One region of the Mediterraneibacter sp. 210702-DFI.5.30 genome, then DNA from elsewhere that is predicted to be linked to it. Evidence: predicted binding sites of a transcription regulator. Region 1 holds the regulator's gene; each other region holds the start of a gene.
The links. The regulator HrcA, encoded in region 1, represses chaperone genes, less so after heat shock. The targets are predictions, from matches to a motif close to TGTTAGCACTCNNNNNNNNNGAGTGCTAACA.
Positions count from the first base shown of each region.

Region 2: the regulator HrcA is predicted to act here: its motif matches at 2,268-2,298, upstream of htpG (molecular chaperone HtpG).
Region 3: the regulator HrcA is predicted to act here: its motif matches at 2,741-2,771, upstream of clpB (ATP-dependent chaperone ClpB).

Region 1 covers NZ_JAJCME010000002.1:103,392-108,712, forward strand. The annotation lists gene dnaK (molecular chaperone DnaK) at 1-1,457, opposite strand, end outside; gene grpE (nucleotide exchange factor GrpE) at 1,506-2,159, opposite strand; gene hrcA (heat-inducible transcriptional repressor HrcA) at 2,193-3,242, opposite strand; gene LI126_RS02435 (glutamate-5-semialdehyde dehydrogenase) at 3,591-4,841, opposite strand; gene LI126_RS02440 (GNAT family N-acetyltransferase) at 5,068-5,321, opposite strand, start outside.
Region 2 covers NZ_JAJCME010000007.1:77,402-82,722, reverse strand. The annotation lists gene htpG (molecular chaperone HtpG) at 59-2,113, opposite strand; gene LI126_RS09125 (peptidylprolyl isomerase) at 2,329-2,847, opposite strand; gene LI126_RS09120 (ABC transporter ATP-binding protein) at 3,134-4,246, shown strand; gene LI126_RS09115 (PucR family transcriptional regulator) at 4,343-5,278, shown strand; gene LI126_RS09110 (hypothetical protein) at 5,321-5,321, shown strand, end outside.
Region 3 covers NZ_JAJCME010000002.1:302,408-307,728, forward strand. The annotation lists gene clpB (ATP-dependent chaperone ClpB) at 90-2,675, opposite strand; gene LI126_RS03425 (glycoside hydrolase family 172 protein) at 2,864-3,949, opposite strand; gene LI126_RS03430 (carbohydrate ABC transporter permease) at 3,965-4,804, opposite strand; gene LI126_RS03435 (carbohydrate ABC transporter permease) at 4,828-5,321, opposite strand, start outside.

The sequences.
Region 1 (5,321 bases):
TCGATATCGTCATCAGACATATTAGAACCTGCTGTGATTGTAATATGCTGCTCTTTACCTGTTCCAAGATCCTTAGCAGATACATTTACGATACCATTTGCATCGATATCGAATGTAACTTCGATCTGCGGGATTCCACGTGGAGCCGGCGGGATTCCATCAAGTCTGAACTGTCCGAGGGACTTGTTGTCTCTTGCGAACTGTCTCTCACCCTGTACAACGTTGATATCTACAGCTGTCTGGTTATCTGCTGCTGTTGAGAAGATCTGGCTCTTCTTTGTCGGGATTGTTGTATTTCTCTCGATCAGTCTTGTAGCTACACCACCCATTGTCTCGATAGACAGTGACAGTGGAGTTACATCAAGAAGAAGGATGTCTCCTGCGCCTGCATCTCCTGCAAGTTTACCACCCTGTACGGAAGCACCAAGTGCTACACACTCATCTGGGTTAAGGGATTTGCTAGGCTCTTTGCCTGTCAGTCTCTTAACTTCTTCCTGAACAGCCGGAATACGTGTTGATCCACCAACGAGAAGTACCTGTCCAAGCTCGGAAGCTGTGATTCCTGCGTCAGAAAGTGCACGTCTTACCGGTTCCTGAGTCTTTTCTACGAGGTCTCTTGTCAGCTCGTCGAATTTAGCTCTTGTAAGGTTCATATCGAAATGCTTCGGTCCTTCAGCTGTTGCTGTGATGAACGGAAGGTTAATATTTGTTGTTGTTGCACTTGAAAGCTCTTTCTTTGCTTTCTCTGCAGCTTCTCTTAATCTCTGAAGAGCCATCTTATCTGCAGAAAGATCTACGCCTTCTTTTGCCTTGAAGTCTGCAAGCATGTAATCTGTGATCTTCTGGTCGAAGTCATCTCCACCAAGTCTGTTGTTACCGGCTGTTGAAAGTACTTCGATAACTCCATCACCAATCTCGATAACAGATACGTCGAATGTACCACCACCAAGGTCGTAAACCATAATCTTCTGCTCTTTCTCGTTGTCAAGACCATAAGCAAGTGCAGCTGCTGTAGGCTCGTTGATGATACGTTTTACATCAAGTCCTGCGATCTTACCTGCATCTTTTGTAGCCTGACGCTGAGCATCGTTGAAGTAAGCCGGAACTGTGATAACAGCTTCTGTTACTTTCTCACCAAGGTATCCTTCTGCGTCTGCTTTCAGTTTCTGAAGGATCATTGCAGAAATCTCCTGTGGAGAATATTTCTTATCGTCAATATCTACTTTATAATCTGTTCCCATCTCTCTTTTGATGGATGAGATTGTTCTTGCTGCGTTTGTTACAGCCTGACGTTTTGCAGGTTCACCTACGAGACGCTCTCCTGTCTTTGTAAATGCTACAACAGACGGTGTTGTTCTTGCGCCTTCTGTATTCGCGATAACTGTTGGCTGTCCACCTTCCATAACGGCTACACAGCTGTTTGTTGTACCAAGGTCAATACCAATAATTTTTCCCATGATAAATTTCCTCCTCTATCTAATCTCTGAATCTTGTTAAAAATCAAATTAGTTTGCTACTTTTACCATGCTGTGTCTTACAACACTTTCACGGTACATGTAACCTTTCTGGAATTCTTCTGCGATGATGTTCTCACCGAGTCCCTCATCTTCTACATGCATCACTGCGTTGTGGAAATCCGGATTGAATTCCTGACCAACTGCCTCGATTGGTTTTACTCCAACGGATTCCAGTGTAGTCATAAGCTGTTTGTAGATCTTCTCCATTCCTTCTACGAACGGAGCATTCTTCTCCTCCTCCGGTACGGAACCAAGTCCACGCTCGAAGTTGTCTACAACCGGAAGAATCTTTTCTATGATATCTTTCGCTCCGATCTCGTACATCTGGGATTTCTCCTTCTCAGATCTCTTGCGGAAGTTATCAAACTCTGCCATCTGACGAGTAACGCGGTCTGTGAGTTCCTCGATCTTCTCGTCTTTCTTGTCCTTCTTCTCTTTCTTTCCGAAGAACTTTTTCTTACCTTCTGATGCTGCTTCTGAATCTCCTTCAGTCTCAGTTGCTTCCTCTGTTGCTTCTTTCGCTTCAGCCTCAACTCCCTGGGCATCTTCTGTTTCTACTGTCTCTTCAGCTTCTGCCTGCTCTTTTGCAGCCTTTGCTTTTGCCTCTTCAACAGCTTCTTTTACCATATCTTCTTTGCTCATGTTCTCTGTCACCAGCTTTCTACCTTCCTATTATTACTCTTTGGGTTCTTTATTATAAATCGCATCCAACTCACTTTGCAGCGTTTTCAGCGTCTTCATGACATGTTCATAATCCATTCTCTTCGGACCGATGATTCCAATCGTTCCTTTCATACCTTCTCCCAGCTCATATGTGGCGGTAACAACACTGCAGTCTTTCATGGTCTTAACCGGAGTTTCATCTCCGATATAAACCTGTATGCCGTTGTTCTCCTCACTTGCCAGTGTCTCTGTCACCAGATCTGCCAGCTGCTGTTTCTCTTCAAATGCACTGATGATCTCCTGTGCGCTCTGCTTATCACTAAGCTCCGGATATTTGAAAATATTCGTTGCGCCGCTTGTGTAGATCTCCATGTCATTATCTACATGAATGATCTCTGCCACTGCATCCAGTACATGACCGACAACCTCGCTGTGGATACCAGCCTGTTCTTTCAATCTGGCAATCAGACCTAATGTAATCTGATCAATGGATAATCCATTCAGTGTCGTGTTCAGAAGCATATTCAGCTTCAACAGATTCTCGTTACTTAAGGTTTCTCCAACTTCAATGATCTTATTCTTGATCACATTACCACCAAGTACGATGACTGCTACGATCTGTTCTTCATCCACCTGTGATAGCTGAATGAACTTCAATGTGTTCCGGCTGTTGACCGGTGCGGAAACCATCGTTGCATAATTGGTGTTCGAAGCAAGAACCTTTGCTGCCTGCTGGAGTACCTTCTCGACCTTATCGGTCTTCTCAAGAAGTGCATCCTCACGTCTGCTGATCTCCTGCTCCTTATTCTCCATCAGAAGATCTACATAAAAGCGATATCCCTTATCTGATGGAATTCTTCCTGCCGATGTGTGTGGCTGGAAGATGTAACCAAGATCTTCCAGATCTGCCATCTCATTCCTTATCGTTGCGGAACTTAATTTCAAATCTGTGTATTTTGAAAGGGTTCGTGATCCGACCGGTTCGCCAGTCTCCAGATAATTCTGTATGATGGCTTTCAATATCGTAAGTTTTCTTTCACTTAATTCAGCTTCTACAGACATCTCTGTGTTCCCCTTTCTGTTCATCTTTGTTTGTTATTAGCACTCTTTGTTTTTGAGTGCTAACACCTTACAGATACTAAGATAGCACCTCGATTTCTGTTTGTCAACACTGATTGTTATTTTTATAAGTTTTTTATTTTCTTCTTATTTTATTAATAGGATGCTTTTTGGGGGAGGAAATGTGATTTTATAGAAATATTGTTGACTTGGATTGTAATTTTGTGAATTCCAGGCAAGCTTATAGCCAAATCATAAGTTGACTTGAATTATGATACATAAAATCCAGGTCAAAGACAAGTTTATTTAACTTACACTAATTGACCTGGATTTTAAAACCTGCTATCTATACTATCCCCTGATCTGTCCGTTTCCGAAGATAATATACTTTGTTGTTGTCAATGCTTCGAGTCCCATCGGGCCTCTTGCATGAAGCTTCTGTGTGCTGATTCCGATCTCTGCACCGAATCCGAATTCGAATCCATCTGTAAATCTTGTTGATGCATTTACATAAACCGCTGCCGCATCGATCTCATCCTGGAATCTCAATGCATTGTCGTAATCCTTTGTAATAATGGATTCAGAATGTCCTGTATTGTATGTATTGATATGTGTGATTGCCTCATCGATGGAATCAACAATCTTTACAGAAATAATTGCATCCAGGTACTCTGTTCCCCAGTCTTCTTCTGTTGCCGGAATAATCTCTGAACTGATTGCCTGTGCTCTCTCATCTCCACGTATCTCTACACCATGTTCCTTCAGTCTTGTTACAATCTTCGGCAAAGCTGCATCTGCTATCTTGGAATGAATCACAAGTGATTCACATGCATTACACACACCAAGGCGCTGTGTCTTTGCATTTTCAATAATATCTGTTGCCATCTTAATGTCTGCTGTCTCATCAACATATACATGACAATTTCCGGTTCCTGTCTCAATTACCGGAACCGTACTGTTTGCGACAACATTTGCAATGAGTCCCGCTCCGCCTCTTGGGATCAGGACGTCGATCCAGCCATGCATCTTCATCATCTCATTTACAACTTCTCTGCTTGTATCTTCCACAAGAAGGATGAGATCCTGAGATAACTTCTCTTTGCGGAGTCCTTCCTTGATTACACGGGTAATTGCCCGATTGGAATGGATCGCATCACTTCCTCCGCGAAGAATTACCGCATTTCCAGTCTTGAAGCAAAGTCCGAATGCATCTGCTGTCACATTCGGTCTGGATTCATAGATAATTCCGACAACGCCAAGCGGTACGCGTTTCTTTCCGATACGAAGCCCGTTCGGTCTTGTCTTCATGCCAAGCACTTCTCCGATGGGATCATCAAGTGCTGCAATCTGACGCAGACCTTCTGCCATGTCTTCAATTCGCTGTTCCGTCAGTGCCAATCGATCAATCAAAGACTGCTTCACGCCTTTCGCTTTCGCAGCTTCAATATCCTTTGCATTCTCCTGTAAAATCAATTCTCTCTCTTCTACAAGTTCATTCGCTACTGCGAGAAGCCCTCTGTTCTTTGCCTTCGTTCCAAGCTTTGCTGCCTCACGGGATGCACTCTTTGCAAGTCTTCCAAGCATCTGCATATATGTCTCCATTTTATTGCTCCTTTCATCAGCCTGCCGTTAAATATCTCTATCAGTTTCCATTCAGGAATGCCTCGGCATTTCTGCAATCCTGCCAGAGGCTATGTCGAGAGTATACCACACACCTTTTCTTTTTTCTATATTATATCAGTATTTTGCTTTATCTTTTTCACGTATTAACGTATTAGTGCATTTCTGTGAAAACAAACATCAGATGTTTATTCCGATGTTTGTTTTCTTATTCTATAATATTTTTCATCCAGATATCTCTTAAGAATCCGCCATATTTTTCCTTCGTAAGCATCTTCTGATACCCCTGTTTCATGACATTTGATCTGCTGAAAACATTTTCCGGATGCACCGTACAAAGCAGGTAGCGATATCCCATCTGTCTCAAATCACCTTCCGCGTGCTGCATCATTTTATATTGTAAATAGTGCCCTCGAAACTCTGGTAATACAGCCGCCGTATCCATCATAGCACAAAGCTTCA
Region 2 (5,321 bases), on a different contig from region 1:
ACTTATTACCATAAATGATGAGAAACTCATAGAACATGTTTCTCATCATTTTACTTTATTATTTTGTCAGAAGCATCATAATATCATTGCTTCTCTTAACGAATGCTGTCATCTCTTCCGGACTTAATGGCTTATGAGCAAGCATTGCAAGGTCATACAGCTGTTTGCAGATGATTGACACGTTCTCGCTGTCTTTGTTCGTTACAAGGAACTGAACAAGTGGATGGTTAGCATTGAGTACCAGTGTTGCCTGGCTTCCGAACATGGATGCATCCATGCCGCCCATACCATACATCTTCATCATCTCCTGCATTCTTCTGTTTTCCTCAGAAAGAACTGCCATAGATGCTACATTCTCATCTTTGAGCTTTTCAACTTTAACATCAAGCTTCTCATTGCCAAGCTCTTTGCGGAAGATTTCAACAAGGCTGTCTGTTGTCTTCTGGAATTCTTCCTTCTCATCTTCTGCAACTTCATCCTTCAGAGAATCATGTACATCTGCATCAATTCTCAAGAACTGAACTTCCTGATGTTTCTGCTCAAGGTATGTGATAAATGCAGAATCAATGTTATGTGTCAGAATGATCGCATCCTGTCCCTGGGCCTTGAACATGTTGATGTACTGGCTCTGCTGCACTTCATCTGTTACATAGAAGATTCTTGTCTTCTCTTCTTCCTTCGCATCTGCGTCCTTAGACTCTTCTGCGTCTGTTTTTGTTTCTTCTGCCTTAGCTTCCTCTGTCTTGGCTGCATCAGCTTCTTCGCCTTTGGCTTCTTTGATGATATCTTCGAGAGTCATGTATTTATGATCAAGATTCTTGTAAAGCATAGAATTCTTCATCTTCTCACCGAATTTCTCATCCTTCAGGCAGCCGAACTTGATGAATGGACTGATGTCATCCCAATATTTCTCATAGTTCTCACGGTCTGTCTTGAACATTCCATTCAGCTTGTCAGCAACCTTCTTGGAAATGTAATCAGCAACTTTATTTACAAATCCGTCGTTCTGCAGTGCACTACGTGATACGTTCAACGGCAGATCTGGACAGTCGATCACTCCCTTAAGTACCATAAGGAACTCTGGGATTACTTCTTTAATATTATCTGCGATAAATACCTGGTTATTGTAAAGTTTAATCTTTCCTTCGATGGAATCATACTCTGTATTGATCTTCGGGAAATAAAGGATTCCCTTTAAGTTAAACGGATAATCCATGTTCAGGTGGATCCAGAACAGTGGCTCTTTGTAATCCATGAACACCTTGCGGTAAAAATCAATATAGTCATCCTTTGTGCACTCACTTGGATTCTTTGTCCAAAGTGGGTGTGTATCACTGATAGATACCGGACGTCTTACAATCTTCGCTTTCTGCTTCGGCTCGCCCTCTTCGCCTTCCTTTGGTTCCTCTGTAATATGCTCTACTACAGTATCTGTATCAAGAACATCTGCCTCATCGATTGTATCGTACTCCGGCTCTGCATTTGCCTTGGAGAGGAAGATCTCTACCGGCATGAAAGAACAATATCTCTCAAGCACTTCTCTTGCACGGTACTCGTTTGCAAATTCAAGACTATCCTCATTCAGGAACAGTGTGATCTCACTTCCAACTGTTGTCTTATTTCCTTCCTGCATCTCATACTCTGTACCGCCCTGACTTGCCCAGTGTACCGGCTTTGCGCCTTCTTTATAAGAAAGAGTATCAATCTGAACTTCGTCTGCTACCATGAATGCAGAATAGAATCCAAGTCCGAAGTGTCCAATCATCTCATCGTCTGTTGTCTTATCTTTATATTTCTCAAGGAACTGTGTTGCACCTGAAAATGCGATCTGAGTGATATACTCCTCTACTTCTTCTGCTGTCATACCAAGTCCGTTATCGATAAACTTCATTGTCTTCTCTTCTGGATTGACAATTACTTCAATCTTCGGTTTATAATCTTCCGGGAGTTCATATTCTCCCATCATGTCCAGCTTTTTCAACTTAGTGATCGCATCACATCCGTTGGATACGAGTTCACGTACAAAGATATCATGATCGGAATAAACCCATTTCTTGATAATAGGAAAAATGTTTTCGCTGTCAATTGATAAAGTACCTTTTTTAACTGCCATTTTACTGCACTCCTTTTTATTTATAATCTATCCGTAACTGCTCAGTTACGTTTCTTTTAATATCGGCTGTCAATCAGCTTTTTCGCTGATATCGATAGTATATTTGCCTGCCTAATGGACATTCTAGTACAGCAAAATTTAAAAGTCAATAGAAAATTAGCACTCCTTTCAAAAGAGTGCTAATAATTTCGTTAAAAGTATAAAGTTTTTATGAACTATACTGTTTCCGGCTCCGGATAATCCTCTCCAAATGTCTCAACAGTAACTTTCTTCATTACCTGTTTCTCCAGCGGACGATCACTGTAGTCTGTTGCTGTCTCAGCAATCTTATTCACTACATCCATTCCTTCTGTGATCTTACCAAATGCAGCATAAGCTCCGTCAAGATGTGGTGCTTTCTTATGCATAATGAAGAACTGGCTTCCTGCTGAATCCGGATGCATTGCACGTGCCATAGAAAGAACTCCTGCATCATGTACAAGGTTGTTCTCTACACCGTTCTGCGCGAACTCACCTTTGATTGAGTATCCCGGGCCACCCATTCCTGTTCCGTCCGGATCTCCGCCCTGGATCATGAATCCGCTGATCACGCGGTGGAAGATTACTCCGTCATAGAAGCCTTTTTTTACAAGTGATACAAAGTTGTTCACTGTGTTCGGTGCTACTTCCGGATACAGTTCTGCTTTCATGATATCGCCATTTTCCATCTCAAATGTAACTACTGGATTTGCCATGTTTAATTCCTCTTTTCTTCTATAATAATCGTTCGCAGTTTTCTATACACTGTGAATAGTCTTATTGTAGCGGATTTATTTCATAACTTCAACCATCATTCTTCTTCATATGGTTGAAATGTACACTTTCCCCTCCTTTTTTTAGTCACTCGTGACATTGTTGATTTTCGTGCCTAACGCTATACTAAGTACATAAGTTAAACAAACCAAAATCAACTACCAATTAAAAAACAAAACCAAATTTAGTCAAACAAGTAAAAAATAATCATTTAAGGAGGCACTTATAATGGCAAGTTTATCTCTTCAGGGAATTCAGAAAATTTATCCTAACGGATTTCACGCAGTAAAAGATTTCAATCTTGAAATCGCTGACAAGGAGTTCATCATCTTCGTAGGACCATCAGGATGTGGTAAATCTACAACACTTCGTATGATCGCTGGTCTGGAGGATATCTCTGGCGGTACACTTAAGATCGATGGAAAAGTAATGAACGATGTAGAGCCAAAGGATCGTGATATTGCAATGGTATTCCAGAACTACGCTCTGTATCCACATATGACAGTATATGATAACATGGCTTTCGGACTGAAACTTCGTAAAGTTCCGAAAGATGAGATTGATAAGAAGGTTCGTGAGGCTGCCAAGATCCTTGATCTTGAGAAACTGCTCGACCGTAAACCGAAGGCCCTTTCCGGTGGACAGAGACAGCGTGTTGCTATGGGACGTGCTATCGTTCGTAATCCTAAGGTATTCCTTATGGATGAGCCACTTTCCAACCTGGATGCTAAACTGAGAGTTCAGATGCGTATCGAGATTTCCAAGCTTCATGAGAATCTGGGTGCTACAATCATCTACGTAACACATGACCAGACAGAAGCTATGACACTTGGAACAAGAATCGTTGTTATGAAAGACGGAGTTGTCCAGCAGGTAGATACACCACAGGCACTTTACAATACACCATGCAACCTGTTCGTAGCAGGATTCATCGGATCACCTCAGATGAACTTCATGGATGCAAAATGTACAATTAAGGGAAATGATGTTACTCTTACAGTTGGAAAACATGTTCTTAAGGTACCGGCTTCTAAGAAGCAGGCACTGATCGATGGCGGATACGATGGAAAGACAGTTGTTCTTGGTATTCGTCCGGAAGATGTACATGATTCACAGGCGTTCATCAGCAACTCTCCTGACAGCGTAATTGAGTCTACAATCAAAGTTTACGAGCTGCTTGGAGCAGAAGTATTCCTGTACTTCGATGTTGAGGGAACTCAGATGACAGCACGTGTTAACCCACGTACAACACTCAGAACTGGAGATCATGCTGTATTTGCACTTGATATGGAAAAAATTCATCTCTTTGACAAAGACACAGAGTTGACTATTACAAACTAATCCTTTACAATTAAACTAAACACGGAGGGGGCTGTACTTTTCTCGGAAGGTGCAGCCTTTCTTCCATCTATTATTATTTTATTTACGGAGATTACTATGGCTAATACATCCGAACTTGAAAAAGGACTCAATGAATTAAAACGTTTGACCGGAATCACACTTACAGTGACTGCCGAAGATTCTGAACAGGAGCAGATGGCCCTGGAACAGATTCGCTGTCTCTGCCTTGCCTACCGGGAAAAATATAATAAAAATGATTTTCTTATGGGACTGATGACCGGTGGTGTTCCTTCCTATGATGTACAGCAGCGTGCCGCACGGCTCCACATTGCACCGGAAGAGGAGCGAATCCTCTTTCTGATTGAAATGAAAGAACCTGACGAGATTGTTGCAGAGATCCTTAAAAATCTGTTTCCTTCTCAAACAAAAGCTTATATTGTTCCTGTTTCAAAAGAGCGACTGGCTGTATTATATCCATTTCATGAGACAAAGGATTCCAAAGATTCTGCTGATGAATATGCAAGACATCTGGCTCATGCGATTGTTGATACACTGAATGCGGAAGCTCTTGCACATGTTCAGGTTTCTTTTAGTCAGATGATTCCTTCTCTTTTGGAATTATCCGTGGCTTTTCGGGAGGCAAGCCTTGCACTGAAGGTTGGAAAACTCTTCTATCCGGAACAGACTGTCTTTCCATACAATAAACTGGGGATTGGACGCCTGATTTATCAACTTCCTGCTTCTCTGTGCGAAAGCTTTCTCCAGGAAGTTTTCTTAGACGAGATTCCTGACAAGTTGGACGATGAGACGCTCTTGACGATTAACCGTTTTCTTCAGAACAATCTGAACATTGCTGAGACTTCACGCCAGCTCCATATGCACCGCAACACGCTGATCTATCGTCTGGAACAGATTGAAAAGCGTACCGGTCTTGATTTGAGACAGTTTGAAGATGCAATGACATTTAAGATTGCAACAATGGTTATGAACTATCTTCATGCTGAAAAAGGAAAAAATTGCACTGCGGTGTAATTGATATATATTAAATACTATATAAGAAAGGACTTATAACTTA
Region 3 (5,321 bases), 200 kb from region 1:
AGGCTGTGAAAAACTCAATTTTCTAAAAATCTCCAGAAAATTTTCATTTTTCACAGCCCTACATATTATATCGTTACTATACTAGTATTTTATTTCTTCACACCTGCTGTCAGTTTACCGTCCTTCACATCGATCAAGATCGTGTCTCCACGTCCCACATCTCCTGCAAGGATCAGTTTTGCAGCTAATGTCTCTACATTCTTCTGCAAGTAACGTTTCAGTGGTCTTGCACCGTACATCGGCTCATATCCACCTTCCACAACAAAGTCTTTCGCTGCATTTGTCAGCTCAACACTCAGTTCACGTTCTTCCAGACGGCGATTCACATCAGCAACCAGAAGGTCAATGATGGAACGTACATTTGTCTTTGTCAATGGTTTGAACATGATAATCTCATCCAAACGGTTCAAAAATTCCGGTCTGAAATGTGCTTTCAGATCACCCATTACCATCTCCTGACTCTGTTCGTCGATCGAACCATCGTCCTTAATTCCTTCCAGCAGATAGTTTGCACCAATGTTGGAAGTCATGATCAAGATTGTATTCTTGAAGTCAACTGTACGTCCTTGGGAATCTGTGATTCGTCCATCATCCAGTACCTGCAACAATACGTTGAAGACATCCGGATGTGCTTTCTCGATCTCATCGAAAAGTACAACAGAATATGGTTTCCTTCTGACTGCTTCTGTCAGCTGTCCGCCTTCATCGTATCCAACATATCCCGGAGGAGCTCCGATCAGTCTGGACACGGAATATTTCTCCATGTACTCACTCATATCGATACGAACCATGTTGTTCTCATCATCAAACAGGCTCTGGGCAAGTGCCTTTGCAAGTTCTGTCTTACCTACACCTGTAGGTCCAAGGAACAGGAAGGAACCGATCGGTTTTGTCGGATCTTTGATACCTGCTTTGGAACGGATAATTGCTTCCGTTACAAGCTCAACACCTTCATCCTGACCGATGACACGCTTATGCAGTTCATCTGCAAGGTGAAGAGTTTTGTTTCTCTCGCTCTCGTTCAGTTTTGCAACCGGGATACCTGTCCATCTGGAAACGATCTTTGCGATCTCATCGTCTGTAACAGATTCATGCACAAGTGAAAGATCTTTTGCTTTTACCTTCGCTTCTTCCTCTTCCAGTTGTTTCTGCAACTGTGGAAGACGTCCATACTGGAGCTCTGCTGCCTTATTCAGATCGTACTCTCTCTGAGCTTTCTGAATCTCCTTGTTCACATGCTCGATCTGCTCACGGATCTTCTGCACATGCTCTACGGAATTCTTCTCATTCTCCCACTGTACTTTCTTACTTGCATACTGCGCTTTCAGTTCTGCCAGTTCTTCCTGCAAATGTTCCAGGCGCTCTTTACTTAAGCGATCTTCCTCTTTCTTAAGTGCAGACTCTTCAATCTCCATCTGCATCACACGACGGCGAAGCTCATCAAGCTCTGTCGGCATAGAATCAAGTTCTGTTTTGATCAATGCACACGCCTCGTCCACAAGGTCGATTGCTTTATCCGGCAGGAAACGATCAGAAATATATCTGTTCGAAAGTGTAACTGCCGCAACAAGCGCACTGTCAGTAATCTTAACACCATGGAATACTTCATATCTCTCTTTGAGTCCTCTCAGGATAGAGATTGCATCCTCAACGGTTGGCTCATCTACCAGAACCGGCTGGAAACGACGCTCCAATGCAGCATCCTTCTCAATATACTGACGATACTCATCCAGTGTTGTTGCACCGATACAATGCAGTTCACCTCTGGCAAGCATAGGCTTAAGCATATTTCCTGCATCCATCGCACCGTCTGTTTTACCGGCTCCGACGATCGTATGAAGTTCATCGATAAAAAGAATGATCTTTCCGTCACTGTTCTTCACTTCTTCCAGAACGGCTTTCAGACGCTCCTCGAATTCACCACGATACTTCGCTCCTGCTACCAGTGCTCCCATATCCAGCGAAAAGATTGTCTTATCTTTCAGGCCTTCCGGTACATCTCCGCTGACGATTCGCTGTGCAAGTCCTTCTACAACCGCAGTTTTACCTACACCAGGTTCACCGATCAGCACCGGGTTATTCTTTGTCTTACGGGACAGGATACGAATCACATTACGGATCTCTTCATCACGTCCGATGACCGGATCCAGTTTCTGATCTCTTGCTTTCTCAACAAGATCCTGACCGTATTTATTCAATGTATCATAAGTTGCTTCCGGATTGTCAGAAGTAACTCTCTGATTTCCTCTTACTGTTGACAGCGCATGGAGGAACCCCTCTCTGCTAATGCCATATTCACGGAAAATCTGCTTCAACTCACGGCTTGCATACTTCAGCATTGCAAGAAACAGATGCTCAACAGAGACATACTCATCTCCCATCTGCTTTGCTTCATCTTCTGCATGGATCAGCACATTATTCAAGTCCTGACCGACATAAGCCTGACCTCCCTGTACCTTCGGTCTCTTGCCGATTGCCTGCTCGATACTGTTAATAAAGAGCTGGCCCTGAATGTTCATCTTCTCAAATAATTTTAAAATCAGACTGTCATCCTGTGTCAGCAGCGCATACAGCAAATGCTCCTGCGCCAGTTCCTGATTCCCGTTATCCGCAGCAATCTTCTCACAGTTCTGAACTGCCTGTAATGAATTCTGTGTAAATTTATTGATATTCATGGTCTTTCCCTCCTTTGAACCACAAATTTGCTTTTCCTGTGTTCTATTAGGAATATAGCACGTATTGTTAGCACTGTAAAGGGTTGAGTGCTAATTCTTTTCTAAAAATTTTGTGAAGTCCTTATTTCATGGGCTTCACAAAATTTTAAATTTACAATTACACTCAATTTGTAATGATTTAGACCATTCTATCTTGGCCATCTCTCTTTTTTATTCATTAATGGTTTAAAAGCCTGATGCGGTTCACTCTGATACCAATATGCTACACTGGCAACATCATCCTGTCTTTCAAATAGTCCTTTATAACATACACCGATCTGCTGGATAGTAACTTTTAAATTTTCTTCAAAGCAAATCGGATCCATCAGATGCCATCTATAAAATCCTCTCATTGGCGGACAATCATCATTATGATATGGATTATGCACCAGTTCATCGTGTGCTGAATAATACGGATATCCTAAAAATGGAGAATTATAAGTCTGTTCTACCGTCTTTCCGTTTACCTGGTGAGCAAAACTCCATGACCCGCCAAAATAGTCCTCTGTTCCCGTGCCACATATTGTAGGATATTCTTCATCTCCGTCAATATAAAATTTAACTTCGCCTTCTCCCCACCAGTATCTTTCAAGTGTTGTCAGAGCAAGATATGTACCAATATAATGGCCTTTTCCTTTCACATTATCCAAAATAACATAATCCTTTGCCAGTTCTGTTATTCTTTGACGTCTCCACTGTGCATGAAAATAAGCTGTATCTTCTGGTAACTCATCATACAAACAATAGTCTACCTGATAAAAGAAATCAGGAATTGGATTATCATGTTGATTTTCTAAAGTAATTCTTGCTTTTTTACGAAATGGCATTTGAAAATAGCTATTAAAACCTCTGTTTGGAATTACGGATATTGGCATAGATGTAACAAGACATTCTCTTGCAAAACCACAGCAGAAGAAATCACCTAAAGGACTTTCAACCGATGGAACTTCCTCATCATCCCAGTACATGCGGAGTACTAAATCACGGAGTACATAACAATCCGCATCTGATGTTTTATTATTAACCGTAATCCATATATGCTGAATAATACCCGGTCCATCCATTTCAGCTAATACTACCGTTTCATTCGGCATAATATTTTTCAAGCACGGACTACCTTTTCTTGAAGGGCCAAGATGACTTGCTGCAATTCCACCCTTTCCTTTTTCTCCAGTTGGATTTTCAGCATTTATAGCTCTCGATCTTCCATTTCTTAATCTGAAAATATCTGACATTATTCACACCTCCACTTATTGCTTAACGCCGCCAGCCATAACACCTTCCATGATCTGCTTCTCAAAAATAAGTACGAAAATAACTATTGGCAGCAGGATAATACATCCAACTGTACTTATCAAATCCCATGGCATACTATATGATGTCTCCCTTGGAATAGTTGTAATAGCAACACTTAATACTTCTATTTTTTGTGCAAAAAACAATGGAGTGAATAAATCATTAAGGCAATTTATAAAATTAATGATTAATATTGTTGCAATAGCCGGTTTCATTAAAGGCAACGTGATATAAAACAGTTTCTGAAACATATTCGCTCCATCTATTTCTGCTGCTTCATCTAATGAAATAGGAATTTCACTTAAGAAATTACCTAAAATCAACATAGTAAATGGAATCAATGCACTTGTATACATGATGATCAAGCCAGGAAATGTATCAACTAATCCAAATCTTTTCATCAGATCATATAACGGTCTTGCTGTTACAATTCCCGGAATTAAAGCAGATGCCACTATCGCTGCATATACAAGTGTAAGTCCTTTTCCTGAATAACGAGTAAATGCATAAGCTGCCATTAAGCAGATAACTGTTGATAAGATTAACGAACATACAGTAATAATTGCTGTATTTAAAATCTTCTCACCCAAATTCATCTGCGTGAAAATTCTAATATAATTATCCAGTGTAGGATGTTTTGGCAGATAGTGAATCGGTGAACTAAACAGCTCAGAAGCAGGTGAAATAGATGATGTAAAAATCCAAAGTAATGGAAGTAAAATAATAAAAGCAACTATTAAAATCAAGCCCCATTTGAATATCGGTGCCAAAACTTTTTTTGTTTTTGGTTTCATTGTCAACCTCTCCCTTCTATATTTTAATCAAACTTTTTGATTGCTCTAAGCTGTATAAAACTTAAAATTGTCATAACAATAAACAGGCAGACAGCTATTGCAGACGCATATCCGAGATTCAAATTAGTAAAAGCCTCCTGCATAATTCGATATGCTAACAAAGATGTTGAATCCCCTGGACCTCCTGATGTCATAGCATATACTAAGTCAAAACTTGTCAATCGCCACATTGTAAAGAAAATAGAAAGGCTCAGTATTGTCTTCATTATATTTGGCAGTGTAATTGAGAAAAAAGCTCGTACCGGTCCTGCTCCATCGATTTTTGCTGCCTCATAAATATCTGCTGATAAAAACTGTAATGCGGCAAGCACCAAAATTGCAAAGAAAGGTAAGTCCTTCCATAAATCAACTGCAATAACTGCTCCTTGAGCTGAATTTGCATGCACAAGCCAATCATAATGAAAATCCGGTACAAATCTTCTAATCAAATCATTGATTAATCCATATTGATCATTAA